DNA from 2 places in the Micromonospora sp. NPDC126480 genome. Region 2 is predicted to be linked to the other one. Evidence: riboswitches for the same ligand, from Rfam matches in the RefSeq annotation. Region 2 holds a riboswitch; the other holds the start of a gene.
What was found. A riboswitch is a leader RNA that binds a small molecule or an ion and turns the genes downstream of it on or off. The one in region 2 is predicted to bind thiamine pyrophosphate.
Positions count from the first base shown of each region.

Region 1: another riboswitch for thiamine pyrophosphate. It lies ahead of thiE (thiamine phosphate synthase); the one in region 2 lies ahead of ABTW87_RS24735 (ECF transporter S component).

Region 1 covers NZ_JBEORU010000012.1:54,135-61,084, forward strand. The annotation lists gene ABTW87_RS13765 (ThuA domain-containing protein) at 1-3,627, opposite strand, end outside; TPP riboswitch at 3,901-4,010, shown strand; gene thiE (thiamine phosphate synthase) at 4,004-4,630, shown strand; gene thiO (glycine oxidase ThiO) at 4,624-5,769, shown strand; gene thiS (sulfur carrier protein ThiS) at 5,753-5,953, shown strand; gene ABTW87_RS13785 (thiazole synthase) at 5,950-6,729, shown strand; gene ABTW87_RS13790 (thiamine phosphate synthase) at 6,726-6,950, shown strand, end outside.
Region 2 covers NZ_JBEORU010000031.1:73,703-80,652, reverse strand. The annotation lists gene ABTW87_RS24755 (acyl-CoA dehydrogenase family protein) at 1-1,062, opposite strand, end outside; gene ABTW87_RS24750 (DUF6328 family protein) at 1,182-1,682, opposite strand; gene ABTW87_RS24745 (sugar isomerase domain-containing protein) at 2,024-2,773, opposite strand; gene ABTW87_RS24740 (alpha/beta fold hydrolase) at 2,845-3,666, opposite strand; TPP riboswitch at 3,791-3,896, shown strand; gene ABTW87_RS24735 (ECF transporter S component) at 3,970-4,560, shown strand; gene ABTW87_RS24730 (ABC transporter ATP-binding protein) at 4,711-6,135, shown strand; gene ABTW87_RS24725 (energy-coupling factor transporter transmembrane component T family protein) at 6,135-6,935, shown strand.

The DNA of each region.
Region 1 (6,950 bases), on a different contig from region 2:
CGGCTGGAGCACCAGGTTGGTGGCGTCGTTGCGGGTGCCGTACAGGTCGCCGACCGCGGTGGGCAGGCGCAGCGCCCCGTCCGAGACCGACAGGAGCTGGTTCTCGCGCACCACGCTGGTCCACCGGTCCCGGTCCAGTGTGGTGCCGGTGAAGTCGTCCGAGCGTGTCCCGAAGCAGGACGTGTTCGGCGCGTCGACCCGTACCCGGAGCGACGTGTACGAGCGGGCGCCCCGGCTGTCGGTCACCGTCAGCGTGGCGGTGAACGTGCCGGGCGTCGGGTAGGTGTGCGTGGCGTCCAGCGTCGTCGCCGTCGCGCCGTCACCGAAGTCCCACGCGTACGTCAGCGGGGTGTCCCCCTCCGCGTCGGTGGCGGTGCCGTCGAACGCGACGGTGACCGGCGCGGTGCCGGCGGCCGGCGTGGCGGTGGCGGTGACGACCGGCGGTGCGTTCTCGGTGACGCCCCGGCCGAGGAAGTCCGCCCAGTTGACGTTGAACAGCGACCCCGCGCCGCCGCTCGGGTCGCGGGCCACGAAGTAGAGCGCTCCGCTCGCCGCGCCGGTCACCGGCGCGGTCACGTCGGTGTACGTCTGCCAGGCGCCGGTGCCCGGCACGGTGGCCGTGGCGACCACCGGTCCGTCGACCGCCCCGGCCCGGACCTCGATGACACCGCCGTCGGTCGCCGAGGCGGCCCGGAACCGGATCGAGGTGATGCCGGTCAGGTCGGCCGGTACGAGGGACCACCAGTCGCCGTCCTCGATGAAGCCGATGTTCGCACCGCCGCCGGCGGTGTCGCCGGTGGTCTCCGTCTGCACGCCGGGGTCACCGCCGCCGGTGCTGACCGGCGTCCGGCCGGTGGCCGTGTAGTACTCGGCCTGCTTGCGCTTGGGTTGGAGCTGTTCGATGTCCCGGCCGGTCAGCGGCGCCGCCCCGCCCGTGCCGCCCCCGTCGGTGTAGGTGGCCTCGAAGACGGTGAACACGTTCGCCTCGGCGCCGTGCCCGGAGGCGAGCGACGTCTGGACGGTGCCGGAGCAGCCGGTGTGCTGCTCCAGCGGGTGGGCGTGCTCGTCGTGACCGAGCAGGACCTGGAGCCGGACCCTGGCGCAGTCGATCGTGCCGTCCTCCGGGTCGGTGACCGTGATCGTGTAGCGGACCTGGTCGCCCCAGTCGAAGAAGCCGCCGTCCGGCGGGAACTCGATCTGGACCGTCGGCGCGGTGTTGCCCACCGTGACCGGCACGTTCGCCACCGCCGTGCGCCCCTTCGGGTTCGTGACGGTGAGCTGGGCGGTGTAGTTGCCGGCGGTCGCGTACGTGTGGGTGGGGTTCGGCTCGGTGGACGTCGCGCCGTCGCCGAACGCCCAGGCGTACGTCAGGGTGCCGCCGTCCGGGTCGCGCGACCCGGCGCTGGAGAACGCCACGGTCAGCGGCGCCGGGCCGGAGGTCGGTTCGGCGGCGGCCACCGCGATCGGGGCCCGGTGACCGGCGATGTAGTCGATCCGGTAGACCCCGGAGTTGTCGTTGTTGCCGCCGAAGCCGCTGCCCCACTCGATCAGGTAGAGCGCGCCGTCCGGCCCGAACTCGAAGTCCATCGGCCGGATGAGGCTCATCCCGGTGAGCAACTGGTTGATGTCGACAAGCGACCTGCCGTCCGCGGTGACCTGCAGCGCGTACATCTTCGACTGGTTCCACTCGCCGAACATCGCCTTGCCGTCGTAGTACGCCGGCCACTTGCGGTCCGAGTCAAGGTCCGGGTCGTACCGGTAGACCGGGCCGCCCATCGGCGCGCCGCCGCCACCGATCTCCGGGTAGCGCGGGTCGCCGCCGTAGCCGTAGTCGACGGTGGCCGGGACGGCCGGCGGCAGGTCGGTCAGGCCGGTGTTGTTCGGCGAGTCGTTCACCGGGGCGGCGCAGTTGAACTTCGCCCCGCTCGGCCCGGACGGGAACTGGTAGTCGTTGTACGCCTCGTTGGTCCCGGTGCAGTACGGCCAGCCGTAGTTGCCGGGGGCGGCGACGATGTTCCACTCCACCAGGCCCTCGGGGCCGCGGTTCGGGTTGTCCGAGGCCGCGTCCGGCCCGTAGTCGGCGACGTAGAGGGTGTCGGTGGCGGGGTCGATGCCGATCCGGAACGGGTTGCGGAAGCCCATCGCGTAGATCTCCGGCCGGGTCTTCGCCGTCCCCGCCGGGAAGAGGTTGCCGTCCGGGACGGTGTACGTCCCGTCGTCCTCCGGGTGGATCCGGAGCACCTTGCCGCGCAGGTCGTTGGTGTTGCCGGAGGTGCGCTGCGCGTCGTAGTCGACCCGCCCCGGGCGCTCGTCGATGGGCGTGTACGCGTCGGAGGAGAACGGGTTGGTGTTGTCCCCGGTGGCCAGGTAGAGGTTGCCGGCGGAGTCGAAGGTCATGCTGCCGCCGGCGTGGCAGCAGGTGTTGCGCTGGGTGTCGACCCGCAGCACCTGCTTCTCGCTGGCCGGGTCGATCGTGTCGCCGGCCACGGTGAACCGGGACAGCAGGTTGCGGGCCACGCCGTCGTTCGGCGCGTAGTAGAGGTAGACCCACCCGTTGGTGGCGAAGTCCGGGTCGAGGCGGATGCCGATCAGGCCGTCCTCGTTGCCGGTGAAGACGTCGAGGTCGAGGGCGGTGACGGTGTTGCCGGTGTCCGGCTTGACGATCTGCACGCGACCGTCGCGCTCGATGTAGAAGACCCGGCCGTCGGGGGCGACGTCCAGCTCCATCGGGTTGCTGGTGTTGCTGTCCAGCGTCACCTTCTCGAAGCTCTCGGTCAGCGAGGCACCGCAGTCGGCGTCCTGCACACCGGCAGCGGTCCGGATGCCGCCGAGCAGGTGGGCGAGGAACTCCGGCTCGGCGTACGACTCGCGGGTGTGCCCGCCGCCGGTGTACCAGGCGCGGCCGCCGTCGAAGTCCTGACACCAGGCGATGGGGTGGTCGTGGCCCATCGCGCCCGCGCCGGGTGCGTAGCTGGTCTCGTCGAGGGTGGCCAGGACGTGCACGTCACCGCGCGGGTTGGACTGGTAGTTGTACCACTCGTCGAAGCGGGACCAGCGTTCCGGCAGGTCGGCCGTGGACGGGTGTGCCTGGTCCTCCACCTTGACCGTGGCCTGCTGGTTGGCCGGGTGGCTGGCGAAGTACGCGCCCACCAGGTCCCCGTACCAGGCCCAGCTGTACTCGGTGTCGGAGGCGGCGTGGACGCCGGCGTACCCGCCACCGGCCCGGATGTAGCGCTCGAACGCCGCCTGCTGGTCCGCGTTGAGCACGTCGCCGGTGGTGGAGAGCCAGACGACCGCCCGGTAGCGGGCGAGGTTCTCGTCGGTGAAGGCGGCACCGTCCTCGGTGGTGTCGACGTTGAAGCCGTTGTCGGCGCCGAGCTGCTGGATCGCGGCGATCCCGGTGGGGATGGAGTCGTGCCGGAAGCCGGCGGTCTTCGAGAAGACCAGGATCGAGAACGGCTCGTCTTCGGCGGCGGCCGGCGCGGGGGCCGCGGCGGGTGCGGCCTGGGCGGCGGGGACGGTCCGGGCGGCTTGGGCCGCGGGCGCTGCGACGAGAGCGGTCGCGGCGAGGCCGAGGGTGAGCAGGGCGGCGGTGAGGGGTACGTGGGCACGGCGCGGTTGGGACACTCGTGTCTCCTTTGTCCTGCTGGACAGGGGTCACGGGGGCCGGCTCGCCGAAGACCGTCCCAGGTGGAGCCGGTCCGAACGCCTTGCCGGGGCGCCCGTCCGGCATTTTGTCGACTCGCTGAACAAATTAGTCCCGTTACATCGATCCATGGCAAGTTCTCGATGGGTAACGTTTCGGCAACGGTCGGCGACATACCGCCCCGGACAGTGCAAAGCGTGCGGTCCCGGGTGCCGCGCCTTGGCAGCCCGGCGTATCTGTCGTACGGTGACACGCAAGTGACCCACGGGAGCCCGGTGGACCGGGCTGAGAGGGGGGCTGTGAGCCCCCGACCGTCGAACCTGATCCGGGTAATGCCGGCGCAGGGAGGAGTTTGCCGTGCCGTCCCTCGGGCGACTGCATCTCATCACCGACACCCGACCCGGGCGGGATCCGCTCGCCGTGGTCCGGGCCGCCCTGCCGGTGGCCCGCACCGAGCTGGTCGTACAGGTCCGGGTAACCGACGACGCGACCGACCGGGAGGCGTACGACCTGGCCCGCCGGGTGGTCGCGCTCTGCGCGCGGTACGGGGCGGCCTGCCTGGTGAACGACCGCCTGCACGTGGCCCTGGCCGTGGGTGCCGCCGGTGGGCACGTGGGCGCCGACGACCTGCCGGTCGGGGCGGCCCGCGCCGTGCTCGGCTCCACCGCCGTCCTGGGGGCCACCGCACGCGACCCGGGAGCCGCCGCCGAGGCGGTCGCCGCGGGGGCCAGCTACCTGGGGGTCGGGCCGTACCGGCCCACGTCGACGAAGGACGGGCTTCCAGCGGCGATCGGTGCCGACGGCGTCCGGGCGGTGGCCGGGGCGGTGGACGTCCCGGTGATCGCCATCGGGGGAGTGACGGCGGAGGACGTGCCCGCGTTGCGGGCCGCCGGCGCGTACGGGGTGGCGGTGGTCGGCGCGCTCTCCGGGGCCGCCGACCCCGCCCGCGCCGCCGCCGAGCTGCTCGGGGCGCTGTCGTGTTAACAAGGGACCCTTCCTCTACCGGAGGCGTTAAGAAGGGGCCCTTCCTTGCACCGGATGTGGCGGTGGTGGGGGCGGGGCCGATCGGGCTGGCCATTGCCTGGCGGTGCGCGGCACGGGGGCTGCGGGTCGTCGTGCACGACCCCGATCCCGGGTCGGGCGCCTCGCACGTCGCGGCCGGGATGCTCGCGCCGGTCGCCGAGGCGTACTTCGGTGAGCAGGAGCTGACCCGGCTGCTCACCGAGTCGGCCGCCCGCTGGCCGGCGTTCGCCGAAGAGCTGGCCGAGGCGTCCGGCGCCGACCTGGGGTACCGGACCGAGGGCACGCTCCTGGTCGGGCTCACCGCCGACGACCTCGCCGAGGCGCGCCGGCTGTGGGCGTACCAGCAGGGGCTCGGCCTGCCGGTGACCCCCTCGCGTCCCTCCGAGCTCCGCGACCGCGAGCCGGCGCTGGCGCCCCGCGTGCGCGGCGGCGCGGTCGCGGCCACCGACCACCAGGTGGACCCGCGGCGGCTCGTTCCCGCGCTGCGCGCCGCGGCCACCGCGGCCGGCGTCACGCTGCTGCCCACGCTCGTCGAGCGGCTGTCCGACGTGGACGCGGGCGTCACGGTGGTGGCGGCCGGCTGCGGTGCCGCCGCGTTGACCGGGATGCCGGTCCGCCCGGTGAAGGGCCAGGTGCTCCGGCTCCGCGCGCCCGGCGCCGGCGCGCCGTGCTTCCGGCACGTCATCCGGGGGTACGCGGACGGCGAGCACGTCTACCTCGTCCCCCGGGACAGCGGTGAGGTAGTCGTCGGGGCGACCGTCGAGGAGCGCACCGACCCCACGGTGACCGCCGGCGCCGTGCTGCGGCTGCTCCGGGCCGCCGTCGACCTGGTGCCCGAACTGGCCGAGTACGACCTGGTGGAGACGCTCGCCGGGATGCGCCCCGGCACCCCCGACAACGCGCCGATCCTCGGCCCGCTGCCCGGCCGGGCGGACGTGCTCGCCGCCACCGGGCACCACCGGCACGGGATCGTGCTCACCCCGCTCACCGCCGACCTGATCGCGGACCTGATCGTCACCGGGACGCCGGACCCGCTGCTGGCTCCCTTCGCACCGGACCGGTTCGCAGCCGAGGAGGACAGCCATGGACGTGACCGTTAACGGCGCCGGGCGGACCCTGGCCGACGGCTCGACCGTCGCCGACCTGGTCCGCGCGGTCACCCCGCAGGAGCGCGGCCTGGCCGTCGCCGTCAACGGCGAGGTGGTGCCGCGCGGCGGCTGGCCGGCGACCGTGCTGCGCGCCGGCGACCGGGTCGAGGTGCTCAGCGCAGCGCAGGGCGGGTGAGCACGGTGACCTTCGAGCTGGGCGGCGTGACGTTCACCTCGCGGCTGGTACTCGGCACCGGCGGGGCCGCCAACCTGCACGTCCTGGAGCAGGCCGTCCGGGCGTCCGGCACCGGGCTGATCACCCTTGCCCTGCGGCGCGTCGACACCACCCCGGGCGGCTCGGGGGGCCTGCTCGACCTGCTCGACCGCTGCGGGGTACGGCTGCTGCCCAACACCGCCGGTTGCTACACGGCGGGTGAGGCCGTGAAAGTGGCCCACCTCGCGCGGGAGGCGTTCGGCACCGACTGGGTGAAGCTTGAGGTGATCGGCGACGAGCGGACCCTGCTGCCGGACGGCGTCGAGCTGCTGCGCGCCGCGGAGGAACTGGTCGCCGACGGGTTCACCGTGCTGCCGTACACGTCGGACGACCCGGTCCTGGCGCGCCGGCTCGCGGACGTCGGCTGCGCGGCCGTGATGCCGGCCGGAGCACCGATCGGGTCCGGGTTGGGGGTGTCCAACCCGAACCACATCCGGCTCATCCGGCAGAGCGTGGACGTGCCGGTGATCCTGGACGCCGGGATCGGCACCGCCTCCGACGCGGCGCTCGCCATGGAGCTGGGCTGCGACGCGGTGCTGCTGGCAAGCGCGGTGACCCGGGCCGCCGACCCGGTGGCGATGGCCACCGCGATGCGGTACGCGGTCGAGGCGGGCCGGCTCGCGTACGGGGCCGGCCGGATCCCGCGCCGCTTCCACGCCCTCGCGTCCACCCCGGACGAGGGCAGGCCGGAGCTGTGACCGGCCGGGCAGCCGGACCGACCGGGGTCGTCGTGCTGACCGACCGGCGGACCGCCCGGCGCCCGCTCGTCGACGTCGTCGCCGGTGCGGTGGCCGGGGGCGTGCGGTGGGTGGTGCTGCGGGAGAAGGACCTGTCCCGCGGCGAGCGCGCCGCGCTCGCCGCCGACCTGCGCGCGGTCCTCGCCGACAGCGGCGGCACGCTTATCGTCGCCGGCCCCGAC
Region 2 (6,950 bases):
CTCACCGACCGGCCGGCCCCACTGGACCCGCTCGGCCGCCCACTCGCGGGCGACGTTCAACGCCCACTTGCCCGCGCCGACACACATCGCGGGCAGCGAGAGCCGGCCGGTGTTGAGCGTGGTCAACGCGATCTTCAGGCCCTTGCCCTCCCCGCCGATCACGTTCTCCTTGGGTACGAAGACGTCGTGGAAGCGGGTGAGGCTGTTCTCCAGGCCGCGCAGGCCGAGGAAGGTGTTGCGACGTTCCACCGTGATGCCCTCGGAGTCGCCCTCGACGACGAACGCCGTGATCCCGCCGCGGCGGCCCTCGCCGGCCGGTACGCGGGCCATCACCACCAGCAGGGTGGCCACCGTGCCGTTGGTGGCCCAGAGCTTGACGCCGTTGAGCCGGTAGCCGGTGCCGTCCGGGGTCGGCTCGGCGGTGGTGGCCAGTCGGGCCGGGTCGCTGCCGACGTCCGGCTCCGTGAGCAGGAACGCGGACACCTCACCGGCGGCGAGCCGGGGCAGGAAGCGCTGCTTCTGCTCGGCGGTGCCGAACATCTTCAACGGCTGCGGCACGCCGATCGACTGGTGCGCGGAGAGCAGGGCGCCGATCGCCGGGTTGATCGAGCCCGCCAGCATCAGGGCGCGGCAGTAGTGCAGGTTGCTCAGGCCCAGCCCGCCGTACGACTGGTCGATCTTCATACCGAACGCGCCGAGCCGGGCCAGCCCCTGGAACACCTCGTCCGGGATGGCCGCGTCGCGCTCGATCGCCGCGCCGTCCACCTCGGACTTCAGGTAGTCGCGGAACCGGCCGAGGAACTCGTCGGCCCGGGCGACGTCGTCGGCTGCCGGACGCGGCCATGGATTGATGAGGTCCAGCCGGAACCGGCCGAGGAAGAGCTCCTTGCCGAAGCTCGGCCGGTCCCAGGAGGATTCGCGTGCCGCCTCGGCGACCTGGCGCGCCTCCTTCTCGGAGACCTGCCCGGCCTCGGAGGGCAGCGGGCCGGCCGTGCCGGGCGCGGTGGCCTGCTCGGGACCCGCACCGTCGGGTGCGGACCGGCTGTTCTGCGTCGTGGTCACGGCTGCCTCCTCGAACCTCGGTCCGGATGCGTCGACGTGCTCGACACCCGCCACGCTACCCTCGGGTGTTACCCAGCGGTAGCGTTAGGTGAAGATCGATTTACCGGTTTCGCCGCGGTTCAACTGCCGTACGACGTGGGGCTGTCATCATCGTCGTCCAGATCGTCCTCGCCCCAGTTGCGGCGGGCGAACGGCAGCGCGACCCAGAGCATCAGGAACCACAGCCCCGCGACCGCGCTGAGCACGAAGGCGATCGTCCGGTCGAGAACGAAGTCGGTGACCAGCAGCACCGCGGAGACCATCGACACCAGCATGAACGCGAGCCCGCCGCTGGCCATCCGGTGCGCGAACCGGACCAGCTCCGGCTTCCGTCCCTGCCGGAACAGCGCCCGGTGGAAGGCGACCGGCGAGATGATCATCGCGGTGGCGAAGGCCGCGGCCAGCAGCGCGACGATGTAGACGTCCTTCTGGAAGGGGGTCGTCCGTTCGAACCCGGCGCTGAACGGCAGGGTCAGCAGGAAGGCGAAGAGGATCTGCACGCCCGTCTGCGCGACCCGCAGCTCCTGGAGCAGGTCGGCGAAGTTGCGCTGCCAGCGCTGCTTCTCGGTCTCTTTCGACACGCGCTACCTCCGGTGCGAACCAGTCCCGGGAGGGTCCACCCCGCCGGCAGGATCGCTGATGCCCCACCGGGCGTTCCGCGAAACCGGCTCACACCACGCGCGGACCCACCGCCGCCGCGGCGCACCCCCGCATCGTCGCACGCCCGCACCCGCCGTGCGCTCGCACCGCCGTGCGCTCGCACCGCCGCGCGCCCGCACCGCCGTGCGCTCGCACCGCCGCGCGCTCGCACCGCCGCGCGCTCGCACCGCCGCGCGCCCGCCTGCGGCCGGGCGGTACGCCGGGTGTTAAAAGGGGGCCCCTCCTCTACCGGAGGCGTTAACAAGGGGCCCTTCCTTACACCTCAGGCGCCGCGGCGGATGCGGCCGGCGTACCGGGCCTCGAGTTCGTCGTTGTGGGCGTCTCCGCCGGCGATGTTCGCCGACAGGTAGACCGGGGGACGCTCCCCCGCGGCGAGCAGTCGGGCCACCACCTCGACCGTGATCTGCTGGGCCAGCAGGGCCGCCGTGATCGACGAGACCGCACCGACGGCGCCGCCACCGGGCAACGGCAGGGTCGCGTCGCCGTACGGGGCGCCGTTGTCGAGCACCACGTCGGCGAAGTCGGCGAGCTTGCGCCCGGACGGGTGGCGCGAGGTCATCTGTCCGGAGTGGTCGGCGGAGGTGATGGCGATCAGCCGGTGACCCCGGTCCCGGATCAGCGAGGCGAACTCCACAATCGCTCCGTTGACGCCGGAGTTGGAGGCCAGCACGAAGATGTCCGGCGGGCGGACCGGCGCGAGGTCGTACAGCCGGTGCGCCACCGACGGCTCCCGCTCCAGGCGGGGACCGAGTACGTCCGGTGACTCGCCGCCGACCAGGACGAGGTCCCGCAGCGCGATCCGGTTCGTCGGCACCAGGCCGCCGGCCCGGCCGGCGATCTCCATCGCCAGCGCCTCGGAGTGCCCCGTGCCGAACGCGTGCACCACCCCGTCGGCGCGCAGCGCCTCGGTGATCAGGTCGGCGGCCCGGCCCACCGCCTCCCGCTGGCTCGCCGCGACGCGCCGCATCGTCTCGGTCACGACCGCCAGGAAGTCCTCGGCTCCGGGGGTCACGTCTTCTACGTCCATTCCTGCCTCTCTCGTCTCGGCCGGGGATGCCGACCCCTCACCGGGCACCGGCCCGGCTATCCGCCGGCTCGGACCAGGATCGCCTCGGCCAGCGGCGCGGGGGCCGCGTCGGGGATCCAGTGGCTCACCCCGGCCAGTTCGACGAACCGGTAGTCGCCGCTCACCTGGGCCGCGCAGGCCTCGGCGGCGGTGCGGCCGATCGCGATGTCCCGGTCGCTCCAGACGTACGTCGTCGGCACCGCCACCGGCCCGACGGCCGCCAGGTCGGTCCGGGACATCGCCCGGTACCAGTTCAGCGCCGCGGTGAGCGCGCCGGGCGCCCGCATCGGCTCGGCGTACGCAGCCACCCGGTCGGCGTCGCCGACTCCGGACAGCATCCGGCGCAGCCCGGCGGCCTTCAGCGCCAGCAACACCGTCTCCGCCTTGCCGGGCTGCCGGAACAGCAGCATGTACGCCGAGCGCGCCTTCTGCTGGGGGTCGTTCGCGAGGGCGTGCGCCATGGCGGCGGGGTGCGGCACGGAGACCGCGGTCAGCGTGCGTACCCGGTCGGGGTGCCCCGCCGCCAGGGCCCACCCGACGACCGCGCCCCAGTCGTGCCCGACCACGTGTGCCGCGTCGACGCCGAGGGCGTCCAGCACCGCGACCGCGTCGGCGACCAGCTCCGCCAGCCGGTACGCCTCGACCGCCGCCGGCCGGGCGCCGGGTGAGTACCCGCGCTGGTCGAGTGCGTAGGTGCGCAGCCCGGCGGCGTGCAGGGCCGGCGTCACGTCGCCCCACTCACCGCTGTGCTGCGGGAACCCGTGCAGCAGGAGCACGGCGGGACCGCCCTCCGGCCCAGCGTGTACGTCGAACGTGAGGCCCCGGGCGTCGATCCGCATGATCGGCAGCCTATCCAGGCCGGGCGGAAGCCGCCCGCCCCACTCCGGCCCGTCCCCGCGCTGACCTGCACGGAGATCACTTTGCCCGATGATCTTCCGGGGTGTTAGCGTCGTGGGACAACTTCACATCCGACAGGGGAGCGCACAGCGCTGAGAGTGCGGGCACCGCCCGCAGACCCTCGAACCTGATCTGGGTAATGCCAGCGCAGGGAGTTCGGTCGACCTCCAGCCGCGCCGCCGTCCGGCCGATCCGGGCGCGGCGTGCGTCTTCTCCTGGTTCGTAGCAAGGACTGGGAGGATTCGATGACTCAACCAACCACCACCCGATGGCGCACGGTCGACGTGATCGTGGCCGCCGTCATCGCCGTCGCCTTCGGCGTCATCTTCTGGGCCTGGGGCCTGCTCTGGCGGACCGTCGACCCGGCGTTCGCCTTCTTCCCGGCGGCGCAGGCGATCATGTACGGCGTCTGGCTGGTCCCGGCGGTTCTCGGCGGCCTGGTGATCCGCAAGCCCGGCGCGGCGCTGTTCTGCGAGGCGGTCGCCGCGACGATCTCCGCACTGCTGGGCTCCGAGTGGGGCGGGATCACCATCGTCCAGGGCCTGATCCAGGGGCTCGGCGCCGAGCTGGCGTTCGCGGCGTTCCGCTACCGCTCGTTCCGGCTGCCCACCGCGCTGCTCGCGGGCGCCCTGACCGGCCTCGGCGCGGCGCTGTTCGACTTCTTCGTCTGGAACGTCGAGTACGCGCTGGTCAGCTACCGGATCCCGTACGCCCTGCTGACGGTCGTCAGCGCCATGGTCATCGCCGGGGCGGGCGCCTGGTACCTGACCCGGGCGCTGGCCGAGACGGGCACCCTGGACCGTTTCCCCGCCGGCCGCGAACGCGCCGCCGTCTGACCCCCCCACCCGGCCGTGTTGATCAAGAGGTTTGCGTCAACGATCGAGGGCTTTCCTGCCCCAAACCTCTTGATCAACGGGACGGGAGGGTGGTGCGGGGACGGGAGGGTGGTGCGGGGGCGGGGGGTGGCGCGGGGGCGGGGTGGCGGGGTGAGCGCGGTCATGCTGCGGGGGTTCGGGTGGCGGCACGCCGGCCGGCGGCGCTGGGCGCTGCGCGGGGTCGACCTGCGCATCGAGCACGGGGAGCGGGTGCTGCTGCTGGGGCCGTCCGGCGCCGGGAAGAGCACCCTGCTCGCCGCGCTGGCCGGGCTGCTGCCCGAGGACTCCGGCGCCCAGGAGGGCAGCGTCGAGATCGACGGCCTCGACCCGCACAAGGGCCGGGAGCGGGTCGGTGTGGTCTTCCAGGACCCGGAGACCCAGCTGGTGATGGCGCGCTCCGGTGACGACGTCGCCTTCGGGCTGGAGAACCGCGGGGTGCCCGCCGAGGACATCTGGCCCCGGGTGGACGAGGCGCTGCGCCGGGTCGGCTTCCCGTACCACCGGGACCGCCCCACCGCGGCCCTCTCCGGCGGCGAGCAGCAGCGCCTCGCCCTCGCCGGGGTTCTCGCCCTGCGGCCGAACCTGCTGCTGCTCGACGAGCCCACCGCGAACCTCGACCCGGACGGGGCGGCGCTGGTCCGCGACGCGATCGTCCGGTCGCTGGACGCCGACACCACGCTGATCCTCGTCGAGCACCGCGTGGCCGAGGCGCTGCCGCTGGTCGACCGGGTGGTCGTGCTGGAACCGGGCGGCGGCGTCCGGGCCGACGGCACACCGGAGGCGGTCTTCGCCACCCAGGGCGAGGAGCTCGCGGCCGACGGCGTCTGGGTGCCCGGCCGCCCGGTGCCACCCCGGCGGGCCACCACCCCGGCCGGCGACGCGCTGCTCACCGCCGAAGGGCTCGGCCTGCCGCCGCGGCTGGGCGCGGTCGACCTGACCGTACGCGCCGGCGAGGCGCTCGCCGTCGGCGGGCCCAACGGCGCCGGGAAGTCCACCCTGGCCCTGCTGCTGGGCGGGCTGCTCGCACCGGGAACGGGCCGGGTGGCCGCGACCGGTGAACTGGCCGGCCGGGACGCCCGCACTCCCCCGCACCGCTGGCGCGCCCCGGCGCTGGCCCGCCGGATCGGGTCGGTGTTCCAGGACCCGGAACACCAGTTCGTCACGAGCAGGGTCTACGACGAGCTGGCGCTGGGCCCGCGCCGCGTCGGCCGGCCCGAGTCCGAGGTCCGTGCCACGGTCGACGCGCTGCTCGACCGGCTGCGGCTGGCGGCGCTCGCCGGCGCCAACCCGTACACCCTCTCCGGCGGCGAGGCGCGGCGGCTGAGCGTCGCGACCGCCCTGGCCACCGCGCCCCGCCTGCTCATCTGCGACGAGCCCACGTTCGGCCAGGACCGGCGGACCTGGCTGGAGCTGGTGGACCTGTTCGCCGGGCTGCGCGACGCGGGGCACGGACTGGTGACGGTGACCCACGACGCGGAGTTCGTGGCGGCGCTCGCCGACCGTCACGTGCGACTCGAACGCCCGGCCCACCCGTGATGATCAGCCTGGAGCCGGTGGCCCGCCCGGACGCGCCGTTGGCGAGGCGCAACCCGGTGGCGAAGCTCGCGGCGGCCCTGGTCTTCTCGGTCGTGCTTGTCGCCACCCTGGACCCGGTGGCCCCGGCCATCGCCATCGGGGTGGAGCTGGCCGTGCTGCCGCTCTTCGGGGTACGCCCGGGCGTGCTCGCCCGGCGGGCGTGGCCACTGCTGCTGGGCGCCGTCGGCATCCTCGCGACGCTCGTGCTCTTCGCCGCCGAGCGCTCCGGCCGGGTGCTCGTCGACGCGGGGCCGGTCGTGGTGACCACTGGTGTGCTGCTCACCGCGCTCGGGCTGGTGCTGCGCATGTTCGCGGTGGCCCTGCCCGGGGTGATCGTCGTCGCGACCACGGACCCCACCGACCTGGCCGACGCGCTGGTGCAGAACGCGAAGGCGCCCGCCCGGTTCGCGTACGGGGCGCTGGCCGCGTTCCGGCTGGTGCCGCTGCTCGGCCAGGAGTGGCAGATGATCAGCATGGCCCGCCGGGCCCGCGGCGTGGACGCCGGCCGGAGCCCGGCGGCCCGGCTGCGGCTGTTCGTGTCGACCGCGTTCACGCTGCTGGTCGGCGCGATCCGCCGGGGCACCCGGCTCGCGGTGGCGATGGACGCACGGGGTTTCGACGCCACCACGCCCCGGACGGTGGCGCGCCGCCAGCACTTCGGCGCGGCCGACGCGCTCCTGATCGCCGGCGCCGCGGCACTCGCCGGCGCCGCCCTCGCGGTCAGCGTCGTCCTCGGTACCTTCCGCCCGCTGATCGGCTGACCGCCGGCGCCGCGG